DNA from 3 places in the Streptomyces sp. NPDC059785 genome. Region 3 is predicted to be linked to each of the others. Evidence: riboswitches for the same ligand, from Rfam matches in the RefSeq annotation. Region 3 holds a riboswitch; each other region holds the start of a gene.

What was found. A riboswitch is a leader RNA that binds a small molecule or an ion and turns the genes downstream of it on or off. The one in region 3 is predicted to bind cobalamin.
Positions count from the first base shown of each region.
Region 1: it holds a riboswitch for cobalamin, as region 3 does, so the genes downstream of both, ACFV6E_RS08630 (energy-coupling factor ABC transporter permease) here and metE (5-methyltetrahydropteroyltriglutamate--homocysteine S-methyltransferase) in region 3, are expected to answer to the same signal.
Region 2: it holds a riboswitch for cobalamin, as region 3 does, so the genes downstream of both, ACFV6E_RS15300 (ribonucleoside-diphosphate reductase subunit alpha) here and metE (5-methyltetrahydropteroyltriglutamate--homocysteine S-methyltransferase) in region 3, are expected to answer to the same signal.

Region 1 covers NZ_JBHWHV010000008.1:106,352-112,224, forward strand. Annotated here, with positions in the region: partial or broken gene ACFV6E_RS08610 (ATP-binding protein) at 137-577, shown strand; gene ACFV6E_RS08615 (energy-coupling factor ABC transporter ATP-binding protein) at 605-1,483, opposite strand; gene cbiQ (cobalt ECF transporter T component CbiQ) at 1,480-2,229, opposite strand; gene ACFV6E_RS08625 (energy-coupling factor ABC transporter substrate-binding protein) at 2,236-2,622, opposite strand; gene ACFV6E_RS08630 (energy-coupling factor ABC transporter permease) at 2,619-3,362, opposite strand; cobalamin riboswitch at 3,392-3,597, opposite strand; gene ACFV6E_RS08635 (cobalt-precorrin-5B (C(1))-methyltransferase) at 3,713-4,891, opposite strand; gene ACFV6E_RS08640 (cobalt-precorrin-6A reductase) at 4,941-5,705, shown strand; gene ACFV6E_RS08645 (precorrin-8X methylmutase) at 5,755-5,873, opposite strand, start outside.
Region 2 covers NZ_JBHWHV010000016.1:111,618-117,490, forward strand. Annotated here, with positions in the region: gene ACFV6E_RS15295 (ribonucleotide-diphosphate reductase subunit beta) at 1-308, opposite strand, end outside; gene ACFV6E_RS15300 (ribonucleoside-diphosphate reductase subunit alpha) at 308-2,719, opposite strand; cobalamin riboswitch at 2,856-3,061, opposite strand; gene ACFV6E_RS15305 (GNAT family N-acetyltransferase) at 3,083-3,670, opposite strand; gene ACFV6E_RS15310 (CHAP domain-containing protein) at 3,745-4,386, opposite strand; gene ACFV6E_RS15315 (hypothetical protein) at 4,491-5,447, opposite strand; gene ACFV6E_RS15320 (helix-turn-helix domain-containing protein) at 5,472-5,873, shown strand, end outside.
Region 3 covers NZ_JBHWHV010000007.1:165,490-171,362, reverse strand. Annotated here, with positions in the region: gene ACFV6E_RS07970 (SDR family oxidoreductase) at 1-574, opposite strand, end outside; gene ACFV6E_RS07965 (TetR family transcriptional regulator) at 673-1,356, shown strand; gene metE (5-methyltetrahydropteroyltriglutamate--homocysteine S-methyltransferase) at 1,434-3,749, opposite strand; cobalamin riboswitch at 3,931-4,126, opposite strand; gene ACFV6E_RS07955 (class I SAM-dependent methyltransferase) at 4,333-5,187, shown strand; gene ACFV6E_RS07950 (substrate-binding domain-containing protein) at 5,220-5,447, opposite strand; gene ACFV6E_RS07945 (SMI1/KNR4 family protein) at 5,467-5,778, shown strand; gene ACFV6E_RS07940 (GMC oxidoreductase) at 5,825-5,873, opposite strand, start outside.

The DNA of each region.
Region 1 (5,873 bases), on a different contig from region 3:
CTCACGCCCAACCCACCCAACTCGGCCAGCGTCACGGTCGGTTACCCGTACTGTCCAGCGGTTCCGCCCCTACGCCGCCCCGGCGTACGGGTTCATGACCTGGTGCGAAGGGGCGCATTCGGGCGAGGTTGAGGCCATGACGTCCCGCTCCACGCCCTGGCCGCCCGTTACGGTCCGTGTGTTCACGCAACGGTTCAGCTCCACGCCGCTCGGCGCCCGCTTGGCCCGGCACCTCGCGCAGTACCGGCTGCACGACTGGGGGGTCCCCTACGACTCCGACCTCTCCTGCACCGCGGCGCTGCTCGTGGCCGAACTGACCGCGAACGCCGTCACCCACGGCCGCGTACCGGGACGGGACTTCGAGCTGCGCCTCGGCCTGGACGCGTACACCTTGGGCATCGACGTCTCGGACGCGCGCGGTGAGCGCCGGCTTCCGGGGCCCGGGGAGGTGACCGTGCCGCCGGACGGCGCCGGTGGCGGGCGGGGCCTGCTGCTCGTCGAGGCGCTGGCCGACCGGTGGGAGGTACTGGAGCGCGTACCGATCGGCAAGACCGTGCGAGTCGAGCTGGATCTGCCACCGACCCACGAGAGCCCGCGCGGCGCGTCAGCCCGGCCGCTCCACCGGCGTGTACGGGAACAGGGCGGCGAGTTCTTCCGGGGTCCCGGGACCGGCGGCCGTGTCGCCCAACAGGCCCTGTTCACGCAGCAGCCGGGTCACGGCGACGCCCCACGGGAGCCGTAGCCCGGCCCGCGCCAGCAGGTCGGTGCGGGCCAGCATGACGGCGGCGGGTCCGGTGTGCGCGCCGGAGGCGGTGAGCAGGGCGACGTCGTCGGCCCAGCGCAGGGCGAGGTCCACGTCGTGGGTGGCCATGACGACGGTGGTACCGGTGGCGCGCAGCCCGTCGAGCGTGCCGAGCAGCCGCTCCTGCCCGTCGGGGTCGAGTCCGGCGGTCGGCTCGTCCAGGACCAGTACCCGTGGGCGCATGGCGACCGCGCCCGCGATGGCGGTGCGCTTGCGCTGCCCGTAGGAGAGGAGGTGGGTGGGCCGGTCGGCGAGGGCGGCGATGTCCAGGGCGGTCAGCGCCTCGTCCACGCGCGCGCGGACCTCGTCGTCCGGCAGACCGAGGTTCAGCGGCCCGAAGGACACGTCCTGGGCGACGGACGCGGCGAAGAGCTGGTCGTCCGGGTCCTGTACGACCAGTTGCACCGTCGTCCGCAGCCGGGTCAGGCCCTTACGGTCGTACGTGACGGGTCGCCCTTCGACGGTCAACCGGCCGTCGCCCGGCCGCAGCCCGCCGCTGAGCAGCCGCATCAGGGTGGTCTTGCCGCTGCCGTTGCGGCCGAGGAGCGCCAGGGCACGCCCCTCGCGTATCCCGAAGTCGAGCCCGCTGAACACCGGCGGCCCCTCCTCGTACGCGAAGAACGCGCCCCGCAGCGCGACGAGAGCGGGCTCGCCGACGGACTCCCGGGCGGGCTCGTTCATGACAGGGGCCTTTCCAGTACGAGGGTCAGTGCGGCCACCGCCGTGAGCAGGGCGAGGCTCGCCGCGGTGAAGGGGACGGAGACGCGGGCCTCGGGCACCAGGACGCGCAGGGTGCCGTCGTAACCGCGTCCCGCGAGCCCGGTCTGGAGCCGCGCCGCCCGGTCGAAGGCCCGGACGAACGCCGTGGCGCCGAGCCCGGCCAGCGACCGCCAGGCGGCCGCGCGCGTGGTGTGCCCGAGCCGCGCCGCCTGCGCCTGACGGATCCGGCGCACCGAGTCCAGGAGCAGGAAGCTCATGCGGTACGTCACCAGGGCGACGTCGACGACCGGCGCGGGCACGCCCGCCCGCACCAGGCGTGGCAGCAGGTCCGCCATGGGCGTGGTGAACGCGAACAGCAGGACGCCCAGGGAGGCCGCCGAGGTCCGCAGCAGCAGCTCACCCGCGCGCACCGGCCCGCCGTCGGCGAACGCGACGAAACGGCCCGGCCCGCCGACCTGCACGAGCAGAGTGACCGCCCCCGTCACGCAGAAGCCCAGCGGCACCCGGTACGCGCGCCACAGCCGGCGGCCCGGCACGCCCGCCGGACCGAGCAGCAGGACGAGCGCCGTGACCAGGACGAAGGCGGCGCCCGGCCAGGCCGGCAGGGAGATCGCGAGCACGGTCAGACCGAGCCCGAGGACCGCCTTGTCCACAGGGTGGCGGCGGCGCCAGCGACTGCTGTACGCCGCCGCGTCGATCGGCAGCACGGGGGATCAGGCCCGCCGCCCGGCCGTGGTGTCCTCCGCGGCGGCGCCGGGCCCGCTCTCCCGCTCCTCCGGGAGACCGTCCTGCGCCCGCGCCCGCTGTTCGCCCTGGCGCCGCCCGCGCCGCAGCCCGAAGTAGTACGCGAGCACGCCCGCGCCGATGGCCGCCTGGAGGGCGAAGAGCGCCGACTCGATCTCGCCGGACGGCGGTTCGTACAGCGGCGAGAACCACGGCTCGTAGTCCGGTTCGAGCTCGGTGATCGCCGTCTCCGCCTGGGCGTCGGCACCGGCGAACGGCTCCTCCTTGCCGTCGCCGAGACCGAGCACCAGCGGCAGCACGGCGAGCGCGACCACGACGAGCAGCAGCAGGAGGTTGATCTTCGTGTGACGCTTCACCGGGCCACCGCCTCGGAGCCGGAGCCGGAGCCGGAGCCGGATCCGGGACCAGCACCCGTGCCCGTACGGTTTCCGCCCTTGGCCAGGAGCACGCCCAGCCGGGTCAGTTCGCCCTTGCTCGACTGGACCAGCAGCCGCATCACCAGCACCGTGAGCAGGCCCTCGCTCACCGCCAGCGGGATCTGCGTGACGGCGAAGATCGCGCCGAACTTGCCGAGCGCGCCCGCGAAGCCGCTGCCCGGGTCGGGGAAGGCCAGGGCGAGCTGCACGCTGGTGACGCAGTAGGTGGACAGGTCGGCGACGAACGCGCCGAAGAACACGGCGACCATCAGCGGGACGTCGAAGCGCCGCAGCAGCCGGTAGGTCCCGTACCCGGCCCAGGGGCCGACGATCGCCATCGAGAAGACGTTGGCGCCGAGCGTGGTCAGGCCGCCGTGCGCGAGCAGCAGCGCCTGGAAGAGCAGCGTGATGGTGCCGAGGACCGCCATGATCGGCGGACGGAACAGGATCGCGCCGAGCCCGGTGCCGGTGGGATGTGAACAACTGCCGGTGACGGACGGCAGCTTGAGAGCCGACAGGACGAACGTGAAGGCACCGGAGGCACCCAGGAGCAGTGTGCTCTCGGGGTGCTCTCTGACCTCACGGGTGAGTGACCGGACTCCGTGGACGACGAACGGCGCCGACGCGACGCCCCAGGCGACCGCGTGCGCCGGAGGCAGAAAACCCTCGGCTATGTGCATGACTCAGCAGACCCTCTCCAGCACCTCGTGGATGGTTGAAGTGCCTTGGCCGGTCTCCTGGCTGACGGGTACCACATCCGTGCTCCGCCTTCCCGGGTCCGAGGACCCAGTGGCTGCCCGTTGGATCCTGTCGACGACAGGTCCGAGGGCCGGAGCCGGACTTCCCGATCACAGTGGCGAGGGCCGCACCGGCATCACACCGGATTTCCCGTGCACCAAGGCGTGGTGACAGTAGTCCCCGCAGGCGGGGAGCCGCAAGAAGCCCTCGGGGGCGTACGGCGACGCCCGCCCGCGCAGCCCGGACCGCCCGGCGGACCGGGCTCGCGACAGGGGCTTCCGTCAGGTACGCCCTAGCGGACCGAGCTGCGGCCCACGATGCCGCCCGCCCGGTCGATGCAGATCACGTCGACCGCGACGGGCGCGCCCCGCAGCACGGCCAGTGCCTCGTCGCGCGCCGCCGTCGCCACCAGATCGCCGAGCGGGACCCCGGCCGCCGTGCAGAGCTGGAGCGCGGCGAGCCCCGTGTTGGCCCCGGCCACCCGCGCGGCCAGCGCCTCGTCGGCGCCGCCCCGGCGGGCCAGTCCGGCGAGGAAGCCCTTGTCGACCTGCGAGCGGGCGGAGTGCAGATCGAGCTGCCCGGCCGCCAGCTTCGACAGCTTGGCGAAACCGCCGCAGACCGTGAGCCGGTCGACAGGATGGCGGCGTACGTACTTCAGCACCGCGCCCGCGAAGTCGCCCATGTCGAGCAGCGCGTCCTCGGGCAGCCCGTGCACCGCGACGACGGTCTTCTCCGAGGTGGAGCCGGTGCAGCCCGCCACATGCGTGCGTCCGGCGGCGCGGGCCACGTCGACCCCGCGCCGGATGGAGTCGATCCACGCCGAGCACGAGTACGGCACGACGATCCCGGTCGTACCGAGGATGGACAGGCCGCCGAGGATGCCGAGCCGGGGGTTCCAGGTGGAGCGGGCGATCTCCTCGCCGTGGTCGACGGAGAGGGTGATCTCGACGTCGCCCCCGTCGCCGTACCGGCGGGCGACCTCGGCGACGTGGTCGCGCATCATCTGCCGGGGGACGGGGTTGACGGCCGGTTCGCCGACGGGCAGCGGCAGTCCGGGCCGGGTGACGGTGCCGACGCCGGGGCCCGCCCGGAAGACCACGCCCGAACCGGCCGGCAGCCGCCGCACCGTGGCCCGTACCAGCGCGCCGTGCGTGACGTCCGGATCGTCACCGGCGTCCTTCACGATCCCGGCCATCGCGGAGCCGTCGCCCAGCTCCTCCGCCGCCAGCGCGAACGCCGGGGTCTGCCCCTTGGGCAGCGTCACCGTCACCGGATCCGGGAAGTCACCGGTCAGCAGCGCCGTGTACGCGGCGGTGGCGGCGCCCGTCGCGCAGGCACCGGTGGTCCAGCCGGGCCGCAGCCCGGTGTGCTTGAGTTGGGCGCCGCGGCCGCCCTTCGCCGCACCGCCGCTCACACCGCACCGCCGCTCACACCGCACCCCCAGGGGAGGTCCCACCGCAGATGACTGCATCGCAGATGGCTTCACCGCGGCCGACGAACGAGGAGAGGCGGGCGTCGCCGTGCACGTCCTGATCCTCGGCGGTACGACGGAGGCGCGCCGGCTCGCCGAGATCCTGGCCGCCGAGGCGCCGCACCTGCGCGTGACGACGTCGCTCGCCGGACGCGTGGCCGCACCCCGGCTGCCGCCTGGCGAGGTCCGCACGGGCGGCTTCGGCGGCGCCGGGGGACTGGCCGGGTGGCTGCGCGCGGAACGGGTGGACGCACTCGTCGATGCCACTCACCCCTTCGCCCGGACGATCGGTTTCCACGCGGCCGAGGCGGCCGCCACCACCCATGTTCCCCTGCTCGCCGTGCGGCGGCCCGGCTGGGTCCCCGGTCGGGGCGACGTCTGGCACGACGCGGCCTCGCCCGCACAGGCGGCGGCGCTGCTGCCCGCGCTGGGCCGCCGGGTGTTCCTGACCACAGGGCGGACGGGCCTCGCGGACTTCGCGGAGCTGGACGGCCTGTGGTTCCTGGTCCGTTCCGTGGACGCGCCCGAACCTCCGCACCCCCGGCACATGGAGGTGCTGCTCGCCCGCGGGCCCTTCGCCCTCGACGGGGAGCGCGAGCTGCTGCGCCGGCACCGGATCGACGTACTCGTCACCAAGGACAGCGGCGGAGAAGCCACCGCGCCGAAGCTGACGGCGGCACGCGAGGCAGCGGTACCGGTCGTGATGATCCGGCGCCCGCCGGTCCCGGAGGGCGTGCCGGTGGTGCCGGGACCGGAGGAGGCGGCGCGCCGGCTCCTCGGCTCACTTCACGAGGCCAAGCCTGTCACTTCGTGACGTCAGTCCTTCTCGTCACTTCATGATTCCTTCTCGTCACTTCATGACGTCATTCCCGCTCGCTGGCGATCGCGTTGACGGCCGCCGCCGCGATGGCGCTGCCGCCGCGCCGGCCGCGGACGACCAAGTGCTCGACGGCCGAGGGGTGTCCGGCGAGCGCGTCCTTGG
Region 2 (5,873 bases), on a different contig from region 3:
CGGCTCAGGTAGAGCCGCGCCTCGGGGGAGTTGATGTGCTTGTACAGCGTCAGCACCAGGTTGTTCGCCACGATCGAGTCGCCCGTCGCGAAGAACGCGACCAGCCGGCCGATCATGTGCTGCTCGCCCCCGGACAGCTTCGCGAGGTCCGCGACGTCCGAGTGCAGGTCGACCTCCTCCACGGTCCACGTGTTCTTGATCGCGTCCCGGTAGCGCTCGTAGAAGTCCGGGTAGCGCATGGGGCGCAGGGTCAGTTCGAAGCCCGGGTCGAGCAGGTTCTTCTCGGTCTTCTCGGGTGCGGTGGTCATTACTGGCAGGCCTCGCAGGACTCGGGGTTTTCCAGGGAGCAGGCGACCGCGTCGGGGTCGGCGGCCTGCGGTACGGGGACGGTCCGCTCGGACCGGGCCTGCGCCTGCGCGGCGCGGGCGATGCGCGTCGCGGGGCGCGAGCGCAGGTAGTACGTCGTCTTCAGGCCCGACTTCCAGGCGTACGCGTACATCGAGGAGAGTTTGCCGATGGTCGGCGTCTCCAGGAACAGGTTCAGCGACTGGGCCTGGTCGATGAACGGGGTGCGGGCGGCGGCCATGTCGATCAGACCCCGCTGCGGGATCTCCCACGCGGTGCGGTACAGGTCGCGGACCTCCTGCGGCACCCAGGTGAAGCCCTGCACCGAGCCGTTCGACTCGCGCAGCGCCTCCCGGGTCTGCGCGTCCCACACGCCGAGCCTCTTCAGCTCGTCCACCAGGTACGAGTTGACCTGGAGGAACTCGCCGGACAGCGTCTCGCGCTTGAACAGGTTGGACACCTGCGGCTCGATGCATTCGTAGACGCCCGCGATGGAGGCGATCGTCGCGGTCGGCGCGATGGCCAGGAGCAGCGAGTTGCGCAGGCCGACGGCCGCGATCCGGGTGCGCAGGGCGGCCCAGCGCTCGGGCCAGGTCAGCTCGGTGCCGTAGTGGTCGGGGTGCAGGACGCCCCGTGCGGTACGGGTCTTCTCCCAGGCGGGCAGCGGGCCGTTCCGCTCCGCCAGGCCGGCCGACGCCTCGTACGCGGCGAGCATGATCCGCTCGGCGATCCGGGTGGACAGGGCCTTCGCCGCCGGTGACCCGAACGGCAGCCGCAGCTTGAAGAAGACGTCCTGGAGCCCCATCACGCCGAGGCCCACCGGGCGCCACTTGGAGTTGGAGCGGCCCGCCTGTTCGGTCGGGTAGAAGTTGATGTCCACGACCCGGTCGAGGAAGGTCACGGCGGTGCGGACCGTGTCGTCAAGGCGTTCCCAGTCGATGTCCTGGCGGCCGGTGTCGACGAAGGCGCCGAGGTTGACCGACCCCAGGTTGCACACGGCCGTCTCCCCGTCGTCCGTGACCTCCAGGATCTCGGTGCACAGGTTCGAGGAGTGGACGGTGTGCCCCGGCTCCGCCGTCTGGTTGGCGGTGCGGTTGGCGGCGTCCTTGAAGGTCATCCAGCCGTTGCCGGTCTGCGCGAGCGTCCGCATCATGCGGCCGTACAGCTCACGGGCCGGGATCGTCTTCTTGGCGAGGCCCGCCTCCTCGGCCCCGCGGTACGCGGCGTCGAAGTCGGCGCCCCACAGGTCCACCAGCTCCGGCACGTCGGACGGCGAGAACAGTGACCACGCGCGGTCCTCGTCCACCCGGCGCATGAACTCGTCCGGGATCCAGTGCGCCAGGTTCAGGTTGTGCGTACGGCGGGCGTCCTCACCGGTGTTGTCGCGCAGCTCCAGGAACTCCTCGATGTCGGAGTGCCAGGTCTCCAGGTAGACGGCCGCGGCGCCCTTGCGCCGGCCGCCCTGGTTCACGGCGGCGACCGAGGCGTCCAGCGTCTTCAGGAACGGGACGATGCCGTTGGAGTGCCCGTTCGTGCCGCGGATCAGCGAACCGCGCGAGCGGACGCGGGAGAAGGACAGTCCGATGCCGCCCGCGTGCTTCGACAGGCGGGCCACCTGGTGGTAGCGCTCGTAGAGGGAGTCCAGCTCGTCCAGCGGGGAGTCGAGGAGGTAGCAGGACGACATCTGGGGGTGCCGCGTACCGGAGTTGAACAGGGTGGGGGAGGAGGGCAGGTAGTCGAGCCGGCTCATCAGGCCGTACAGCGCGGCCACCTCGTCGACCGAGCGGGCGGTGTCGTCCTCGGCGAGCCCGGCGGCGACGCGCAGCATGAAGTGCTGGGGCGTCTCGATCACCCGCCGGGTGATCGGGTGGCGGAGCAGATAGCGGCTGTGCAGGGTGCGCAGGCCGAAGTAGCCGAAGCGGTCGTCGGCGCCCGCCACGGCGGCGGCGTCGGCCAGCGCGTCCAGGCGGGCCGCGTGCAGCGTCACGAACTCCGCGGTGCGGTCCGCGATCAGGCCCTCGCGGTGGCCGGTCGCGACGGAGGACGAGAAGGACGTGACGCCCTGCGAGGCGGCCTCGGCGGCGATGGCGAGCGTCAGCAGCCGGGCGGCGAGCCGCGAGTAGGCGGGGTCCTCGGAGATGAGGCCGGCCGCCGCCTCGATCGCCAGCTCCCGCAGCTCCGTGATGTCCGCCCGCGCGGACCGGCCGCGCAGCGCGGCGGCGGCGACCCGGCCCGGGTCGGCGTCGGGGAGGTCGGCGGTGAGGTCGGTCAGGGTCCGCAGCAGCGCGGCACCGGGACCGTCCGTATCCGTATCCGTGCCCGTCGGTTCCGCGGACGGTGCCACTGCGGCCGGATCGGCTGGCGCGATGGTCACGTGGGGCTCTCCCTCGCTCGGCTCGGGGCCTGGCGAGGGCAGGGCAGCGAAGGCACACGTCTGCCCGTGGCACGGGTACGCGCGCGTCCACCGGCCCATTCCACGAGGCCCGGACGTATTCGGCACCCGGACCGGACGGTACGGGCGCACTGCCGGCAGGTCCTCGGACTGACCAGGCGCGCGGACACGCACCGGTGGTCCTGGGACCGGCCGGGCGCGCGAACACGCACAAGTACACCGTTGCGGGACAGTTCCGGATTCGCACCGGATTCCCCTGCGGCGACAGCGAGCATGAGCATACATCTAGTGCCGGTCGGCGCTACCACCCCCACATCTTGTGTCGCGGGCTGTCTCCGGAGCGTGTCAGAGCGTCAACTCATAGGTGATCAGCACGATGTCGTCGAGCTCCGGCAGCGGGTTCCAGTCGCGCTCCGGGGTACGGCGGAAGCCCAGACGCTCGTAGATCCGGTGGGCGGCGCGCATCGTGCGCTGGCTGGACAGCACGACGCGGACACAGCCCTCGGTGGCCCGCGCGCGCTCGACGCAGGCGCGCACGAGCGCCTCGCCCGCGCCCCGTCCGCGGGACTCCGCGGCGACCGCCAGCATCCGTATCTCCGCCTCGCCCTCGCGCGCGATGTCGGCCATCGGCCCGCCGGTCGCGACGAAGGTGACGCCGCCGAGGATGCCGTCGGCGGTGCCGGGGCCGAGGGTGCCGTCGACGGTGCCGGGGCCGAGGATGCCGTCGGCGGTGCCGGGGCTTGTCCCTGCCGCACCGTCCACGGCCACCAGTACCTCGGCCGCCGCCGCACGCTTCGCCACGTCGCGCAGCTCCGTCAGGTACGTATCGCTCTCCCCGAAGTCCAGCAGCCCGTCCCCGAGATACGCCCGCGCGGTGACCTCGCCGACCGCCTCGTACTCCCCGGGCCGCGCCCGCCTGATCACGATGTCCATGTCCGCAGTGTGCCGGAGGGGTACGACAACGGGCCGCCCATTTTCCGGGGCCCGCCGCCGTCGGGGAGGGGAGGTCAGGAACGGGACGCGAAGCCGCGCAGCTTCAGGCCGGGGTTGGTGGGGATACGGGGGCCGTCCGTGCCCGCCCAGCGGTACTCGCGCCTGGTGATGCTGTCGGACCCGCGCCCGGCGTTGCCCTCGATCGTGACGACCGTCCGGCCGCCGGAACCGCCGACGGCGACGACGACCGCGACATGGCCCTCGGGGTCGCGCCGGTTGTGGTTGTGCCACACGATCACGTCGCCGCGCTGCGGGGGCCGTCCGGGCCGGTAGGCGTAGAAGCGGTCGCCGACGCCGGTCTCCCAGGCCCGCGACGACTTGTAGTTGTCCGGCGTCGCCCGCCGGTTGTTCCACATGGCGGCGGCGAAGTAGCCGCACCAGTAGTCGCCGTTGAAGCCGTTGTACTCGTTGCGGTCGGCGCCGCCGAGGTAGTTGTCGTGCCGCGCGTCGCCCGGCGTGCTCCACTTCCGCGGACCGTTACGGGTCTCCCTGTAGGCGTGGGACGTGGTGAGGGCCCGTTCGGCGCGGTCCACGACGGCCTGCCGGAGCGGGCTGGGGGCCGCGGCGGCCGCGGGCGGCTCGGCGAGGGCGGGTACGGCGAGCAGCCCGGGGAGCAGGGCGGCCGTGGTCAGACAGCGTGCCGCGAGACGGTTCATGACGGAACCTCCGGTGAGGTGGACGTGCCGGTGGATGCCGGACGAGGGGCGAGGGCGCACAACCCGCATGCGGGCGTGAAGCGGTGAGCCCGCCGAACGCGCCGTCACTCCCGGTAAGTTGACGAACTCGGAGAGCGACGGCGTGATGACAGGTGTAGCAGGTGAATCAGGGGCTGGACGGGGCGGCAGAAGAATTTGCCGGTTGCCGGAACGAGCGGCAACAGGCAACCGACGACGGGTGCGACCGGGAGGAACGCGACCGGGGCGGGCGCGGGCGGGGCGGGCCCGTACGCGACGGGCCCGTACGCGACGGGCATGGTGGCGACGGCCACGCGTGTGACGGCCACGCGCGCAACGGGCACGCGCGTGACGGCCACGCGCGTGACGGTCACGCGCGCGAGGGCCACGGTCGCGACGGGCATGGTCGCGACGGGCATCGTCGCGACGGCAACGGGCAGGACGTGCTTGGCCGTGACGGCGACGGCGACGGCGACGGACAGGGCGGGTGCGAAGGCGGGCGTGGTCGAGACGCGTCGGGTGACGATACGGACGGATCGAGTGCTGGTGCCGACCGGCACGGTCGTGACGTGCTCGGCCGCGACGGCAACGGGCAGGACGTGCTTGGCCGTGACGGCGACGGACAGGGCGGGCGCAGGGGCGGGCGCGGCCGCGACGCGCCCGGCCGCGACGGGTCGGTTGGCGGTGTCGGCGGACCGGGCGGTGGTGTCGGCGGGTCGGTTGGCGGTGTCGGCGGACCGGGCGGTGGTGCCGGCGGGTCGGTTGGCGGTGTCGGCGGACCGGGCGGTGGTGCCGGCGGGTCGGTTGGCGGTGCCGGCGGGCCAGGTGGTGGTGCGGGCGGGCACGGCGGGGTCGGGGGCGGGCCAGGTGGTGGTGTCGGCGGACCGGGCGGTGGTGCTGGCGGACCGGGCGGTGGTGCGGGCGGGCACGGCGGGGTCGGGGGCGGGCCAGGCGGTGGTGCCGGCGGACCGGGCGGTGGTGCCGGCGGGCCAGGTGGTGGTGTCGGCGGGCACGGGCCGGTCGGGGGCCCGGTGAGAGCGCACGGGGGTGGTGCCTACGGTGCCGAGGTGCGGCGGTCGCGGGAGGCCGCCGGGCTCACCCAGGGGGCGCTGAGCAAAGAGGTCCGCTACGACAAGGCCCACATCAGCCGGATCGAGAACGGCAGGGCACCCGGCAGCACCACCCTCGCCCGGGCCCTCGACACCTTCTTCGCCGCCGAGGGCCGTCTCGTCGCCCTCCACCAGCGAGAGATCGTCCGCAGCGGCCGCCGGCTCCCCGCCCCGCGCGGCCCCGAGGGCGACTGCCCCTACCGCGGCCTGGCCGCCTACACCGCCGCCTGGGCCCACCTCTACCGGGGCCGCGGCGCGGCCGTGGACGACCTCCTCGCCGGCCTGGACCGGCGGGGCCCGGACAGCGGCCCCTACGTGGTCGTCGCCCCGTCGGGCGCCGGCAAGACCTCGCTGCTCAAG
Region 3 (5,873 bases):
GCAGTGCCGCGAGGTCGGCGAGGTGCAGCATCATCAGCAGATCGGCGAGCTTGGACTGGGCGTATGCCCGGGTGGGGCTGTAGCCGTGCGTGGACTGCAAGTTCTCGAAGTCGATGCGTGCCCGGTTGGCGGTGCCGCTGCTCATCGTGGCCACCCGCGGGGCGGGAGCGGTCAGCAGCAGGGGCAGCAGTCGGACGGTCAGGGCGAACGGGCCGAGGAAGTTGCTGCCGAGCTGGAGCTCGAAACCGTCCGCGGTCTCGGTGCGCTGGGGCACGTTCATCACTCCGGCGTTGTTCAGCAGGAGGTCCAGTGGCCTGCCGTCGGAGACCAGCCCGGCGGCGAAGGCGCGGACCGAGGCCAGGTCGGCGAGATCCAGGTGGCGGACCTCCGTCCGGGCTCCGGGGTGTGCGGCCAGGATCTCCTTCCGGGCTTGTTCGCCCTTGGCCGGCGTGCGCACGGCGAGTACGACGTGGGCTCCGGCCGCGGCCAGCCGCTTGGCGGCCTCCTTGCCGGTGCCGCTGTTCGCGCCGGTCACGACGGCGAGTTTTCCGTGCTGTTCAGGGACCTGGTACATGACGCACCTCATTAAGTACTGCCGGTATCTTGTCTCCGCACCACAGTAACGGACCAGTGGTATCTAAGCAAAGTACCGCTGGTTTGTAACATGGGGAGGTGACCTTCCAACGTGCCCGCACCGACGAACAGCGCAGCGAGCGGCGACGCCAGATCCTGGACACCACGGCCGCGATGCTGACCGAGATGCCGGTCGCGAAGCTGAGCCTGAACGAGCTGAGCCGTCGCGTCGGTCTGGCCAAGGCGAACGTGCTGCGCTACTTCGAGTCGCGCGAGGCGGTCCTGCTCGACCTGCTCGACACCGAGACCCAGCACTGGATCGCCGAACTGGAGGAGCTGCCCGCGCCCGGCCCGGGCACCGCCCGCGAGCGCGGAGACCGGCTGGCCGCACTCCTGGCCACCTCGTTGGCGCAGCGGCCGGTCATGTGCGACCTGTTCAGCGCGCAGGGCGCGGTCCTGGAGCAGAACATCTCCACCGAGCTCGGCATCCGGCACAAGCACACGGCCCGCCAGTCACTCCAAGGTCTGGTCCGGCTCGTGCTGCGCCACCTTCCCGAACTCGGCCCCGACGCCGCCGCTGCTCTGGTGGAGTCGACGCTGCTGATGGCCATGTCGGCCTGGCAGTGCAGTCGCCCCTCGGAGGCGATGCTCGCGGTCTACGCCTCCGATCCGGCGCTGGCGGCCATGCGCCTGGACTTCACCGACCTGGTCCGCCGCACCGCGGCCGTCACCGCCTCCGGCCTGCTGGTCCGCCAGGGCGACCAAGCCGACGCCGCCCCCTGAGCGTCGACGACGTGTCCCCGGGAAACCTCGCGCGCTCCGTGACGGGACCGGCCCCGGTCCCGCCACGGACCCCTGGGTCAGCCGGGCAGTTGCCCCCGTACGATCCGGGCCGCCGCTACCAGGTTCTCCAGTGAGGCGCGGGTCTCGGGCCAGCCGCGGGTCTTGAGGCCGCAGTCGGGGTTGGCCCAGAGCCGTTCGGCGGGGATGGCGTTCAGGGCGGTGCGGAGCAGTGCGGCGATCTCCTCGGGGCTCGGGACGCGGGGGGAGTGGATGTCGTACACGCCGGGTCCGGCCTCGCGCGGGTAGCCGTGGGCGGCGAGTTCGCGGGCGACCTGCATGTGGGAGCGGGCGGCCTCCAGGCTGATGACGTCGGCGTCGAGATCGTCGATGGCCTGGACGATGTCACCGAACTCGGCGTAGCACATGTGGGTGTGGATCTGGGTGTCCGGGCGTACCCCGCCGGTGGTGAGGCGGAAGGCCTCGGTCGCCCAGGCGAGATAGGCGGGCCGGTCGGCGGCGCGCAGCGGCAGCGTTTCGCGCAGCGCGGGTTCGTCGACCTGGATGACCGAGGTGCCGGCCGCCTCCAGGTCGCCCACCTCCTCGCGCAGGGCGAGGGCCACCTGACGGGCGGTGTCGCCGAGCGGCTGGTCGTCGCGGACGAAGGACCAGGCGAGCATGGTGACCGGGCCGGTGAGCATCCCCTTGACCGGCCGCTCGGTGAGGGACTGCGCGTACGTCGTCCAGCGCACCGTCATCGGCTCGGGGCGGGAGATGTCCCCGGCCAGGACCGGCGGGCGGACGTAGCGGGTGCCGTAGGACTGCACCCAGCCGTGCTGGGTGGCGAGGTATCCGGTGAGCTGCTCGGCGAAGTACTGCACCATGTCGTTGCGTTCGGCCTCGCCGTGCACGAGGACGTCCAGGCCGGCCTTCTCCTGGAAGGAAATCACCTCCTGGATCTCCGCCCTGATCCGTTCCTCGTACCGGGCCGTGTCGATGCGGCCGGTGCGCAGGTCCGCGCGGGCGGCGCGCACTTCGCCGGTCTGCGGGAACGAGCCGATGGTCGTGGTCGGCAGCAGCGGCAGGCCCAGGCGAGCGCGCTGGGCGGCGGCGCGCTCGGGGTAGGGCCGGGAGCGGCGGACGTCGGCCTCGGTGACGGCCGCGGCTCGGGCGCGTACGGCCGGGTCGCGGGTGATGGGGGAGCCGGTGCGGGAGGCGAGGTCGGCCCGGTTGGCCGCGAGCGCGGCGGCGATGGTGTCGGTGCCCTGGGCGAGGCCCTTGGCGAGGGTGACGATCTCCCGCGTCTTCTGCCGCGCGAAGGCGAGCCAGCGCAGGATCTGCGGGTCGATGTCCCGTTCCGGCGCGGTGTCGAGGGGGACGTGCAGGAGGGAGCAGGAGGACGAGACGTCGACCCGGTCGGCCAGGCCCAGCAGGGTGCCCAGGGTGGACAGCGAACGCTCCAGGTCGTTCACCCAGATGTTGCGGCCGTTGACGACCCCGGCGACCAGCCGCTTGCCGGGCAGGCCGCCGACGGCGGCGAGGGCGTCCAGGTTGGCGGCGGCGGCCTCGGTGAAGTCGAGGGCGAGCCCGTCGACCGGCGCCTTGGCGAGTACCGGCAGCGCGTCGCCGAGCCGGTCGAAGTAGGAGGCGACGAGCAGCTTCGGCCGATCGGTGAGGGCGCCGAGTTCGCGGTAGGCGCGCGCGGCGGCGTTCAGCTCGGCACGGGTGCGGTCCTGTACGAGGGCGGGCTCGTCGAGCTGTACCCACTCGGCGCCCGCCGCGCGCAGGTCGGTGAACACCTCGGCGTACACGGGCAGCAGCCGGTCCAGGAGGGTGAGCGGGTCGAAGTCCGCGGCCACGCCGGGCGCGGGCTTGGCGAGCAGCAGGTAGGTCACGGGCCCGACGAGCACGGGCCGGGCGGTGAGGCCGAGTGCGAGGGCCTCCGCCAGCTCGGCGACCTGCTTGGCGGAATCGGCGGTGAAGACCGTGTCCGGGCCCAACTCGGGGACGAGATAGTGGTAGTTGGTGTCGAACCACTTGGTCATCTCCAGGGGCGCCACGTCCTGTGTGCCGCGGGCCATGGCGAAGTAGCCGTCCAGGGCGTCCGCCGCGACGGCGGCCCGGTGGCGTTCCGGGATCGCGCCGACCATGACGGTGGCGTCGAGGACGTGGTCGTAGTACGAGAAGTCACCGGTGGGGACCTCGTCGATACCGGCGTCGGCGAGCTGCCGCCAGTTGCTCCGCCGAAGCTCGGCGGCAGTGTCCCGGAGGACGTCGGCGGTGACGCGGCCCTTCCAGTAGCCCTCGATGGCCTTCTTCAGTTCCCGGTCGGGGCCCTGGCGGGGGTAGCCGTACACGGTGGCCCGTGCTGCCGCGCCTGCGGACTTCGCTGTCACGGAGATCTCCTTCGCGAGACGATTCCTGAGATCCCGGCGACGGGACGCGGGCGCGAAGGGGTGACGAACCGGACGGACACGGCCCCGCGCCGCAGCGGCGCGCTCGTTTCCTCCGGTGTGTACGCCGACCCGCCCTCGAGGTCACCGAGATGTCCGCGCACGGAGCGGTCCGCGCGCGGGCAGTTGGCAGGTCTTCGGACTCGCGGGCACGCCCTCCTGCTCGGAGGACACCTACTGGCCGTCGCTTCCCAGGCCCGGTACGTCGGACCCAGTGCGTATGACGGCGGTCGTTCCTGCTCACCGCTGCGGGGCAGTCCCGGATTCCCACCGGGTTCCCTCTTGCGACGCATCCCGTCTGGCGGACGGGGCGAACCAGCTGCGCGGACCACCCTACGGGGTGTTAGCCGCGCAAACAGAAGCCGTCCAGCATCCGGATGTCAGGTGAGAGCGGCAGCGAGGAGTCAATGCCCTCGCTCGAAGGCGGGAACATTCTCACCCGTCCGGATGCCTGCTCTCCAGGTGCGACCGGACGGGCACCCTTCTCCGTCCTAGCCTCGGTACCCGACCGACTGGGGGCTGAGCGATGACCCACACGACCGACGCGCACTACCAACAGCATGTCCTGCCGTACTACCGGACGTTCGGATCACGCTTCGGGTATGCGGCACTGCTCGGCCGTACGCGGCACTTCGGCTGGTACGAACCGGGCGATTCCCCCTGGGCGTTCGCGGCAGCCATACGGCGTATGGAACTCGTCGTGGCCCGGAAGCTGGCCCTGTCCCCGGCATCGTCGGTGCTCGATGCCGGATGCGGGGTCGGCGACACGGCGCGCACGGTCGCGAAGGAGAGCGGGGCGTACGTCACCGGGATCGACGGGATCGAGCCGGACGTCGCTCTCGCGCGTCAGCGGTCGGTCCGCACCGGCGAGCCGGGCCGGCACACACGTTTCCTCGTGGCCAACTACCACGCCCTCCCCTTCGCCGATGCCTCCTTCGACGGCGTCTACACCATGGAGTCCTTCGTCCACTCCTGCGACCCCCGGCGTGGGCTCGCCGAGTTCCTCCGCGTCCTGCGTCCTGGCGGGAGGCTGGTGATGTGCGAGTACTCGAGCACTCCCCAGGCCCGTCTGTCGCCGCAGGCGCGGTCCGCGCTGGTCAGGGTCTGCGAACTCTCCGGTATGCCAGGCATGCTCATGATGACCCACGGGCGACTGGAACGGCTTCTCCGGCAGGCCGGATTCACCGTCGATTCGGCCTACGACGCGACGGAGAAGATCCTGCCCATGCTGAAGTGCTTCTCCGTGCTCGGCCGTCTTCCCTACGCGCTCGCCTGCGGCGTGGGCCGCGGCGACAGCCTGGTCAACGCGATGAGCGGGGTGGAGATGTACCGGCATCAGGAGACGTGGCGGTACAACGTCTGCGTCGCCACCAAGCCATAGCGAAGGCCCGAGCCATGGCGAAGGCCCGAACCTCAGCGAGGGTCCAAGCCGTCCCGCGGCGCCGTCGACTCGCGCCAGATGGCGCGCGTCAGCAGGGAATCGTCCTCGGGCGCCGGAGTGCCGTTCAGCTCGGCGAGGAGACGCTGCACGGCGCGTTTCCCCAGCCGCTCGTGGTCGACGGCGACCGTGGTGAGCGTCGGCATCGTCTCCGCACCCAGGGGATTGTTGTCCCAGCCCGTGATGCTGAGGTCCTGCGGCACGGCAACATAGGGTCTGCATATGGATGATCAGGGGTGGGCCGGGGTGCGGGAGCGGGTTGCGGCGCTGAGCGTGGCCCCGGCGAACAAGGAGGTGTTCGGGTTCCGCGGGCACGGCTGGGTCCTGGAGGACCCGTTGGCCGAGGACGAGCTCGCGGAACTGGAAGCCCAGGTGGGCGCGAGGCTGCCCGCGGAGTACCGGGAGTTCCTGGCGCAGGTCGGCGCGGGGCCCGCCTACGGTCTCTTCCCCGTACGGCGCGTTCAGGGCCGCTGGTACCGGGACTGGCTCGACGAGGCCGAGCGCACCGTCCGGCAGCCGGCGGTAAGCAGCTGAGGTCGGCGATTCCTTGTGATCACACCGCCGTGGTGATCGTTCCCGTTCAGTCGGTGCCGGCGGTCGCCCGACCAACCGACACGGTGTGCCCGGCG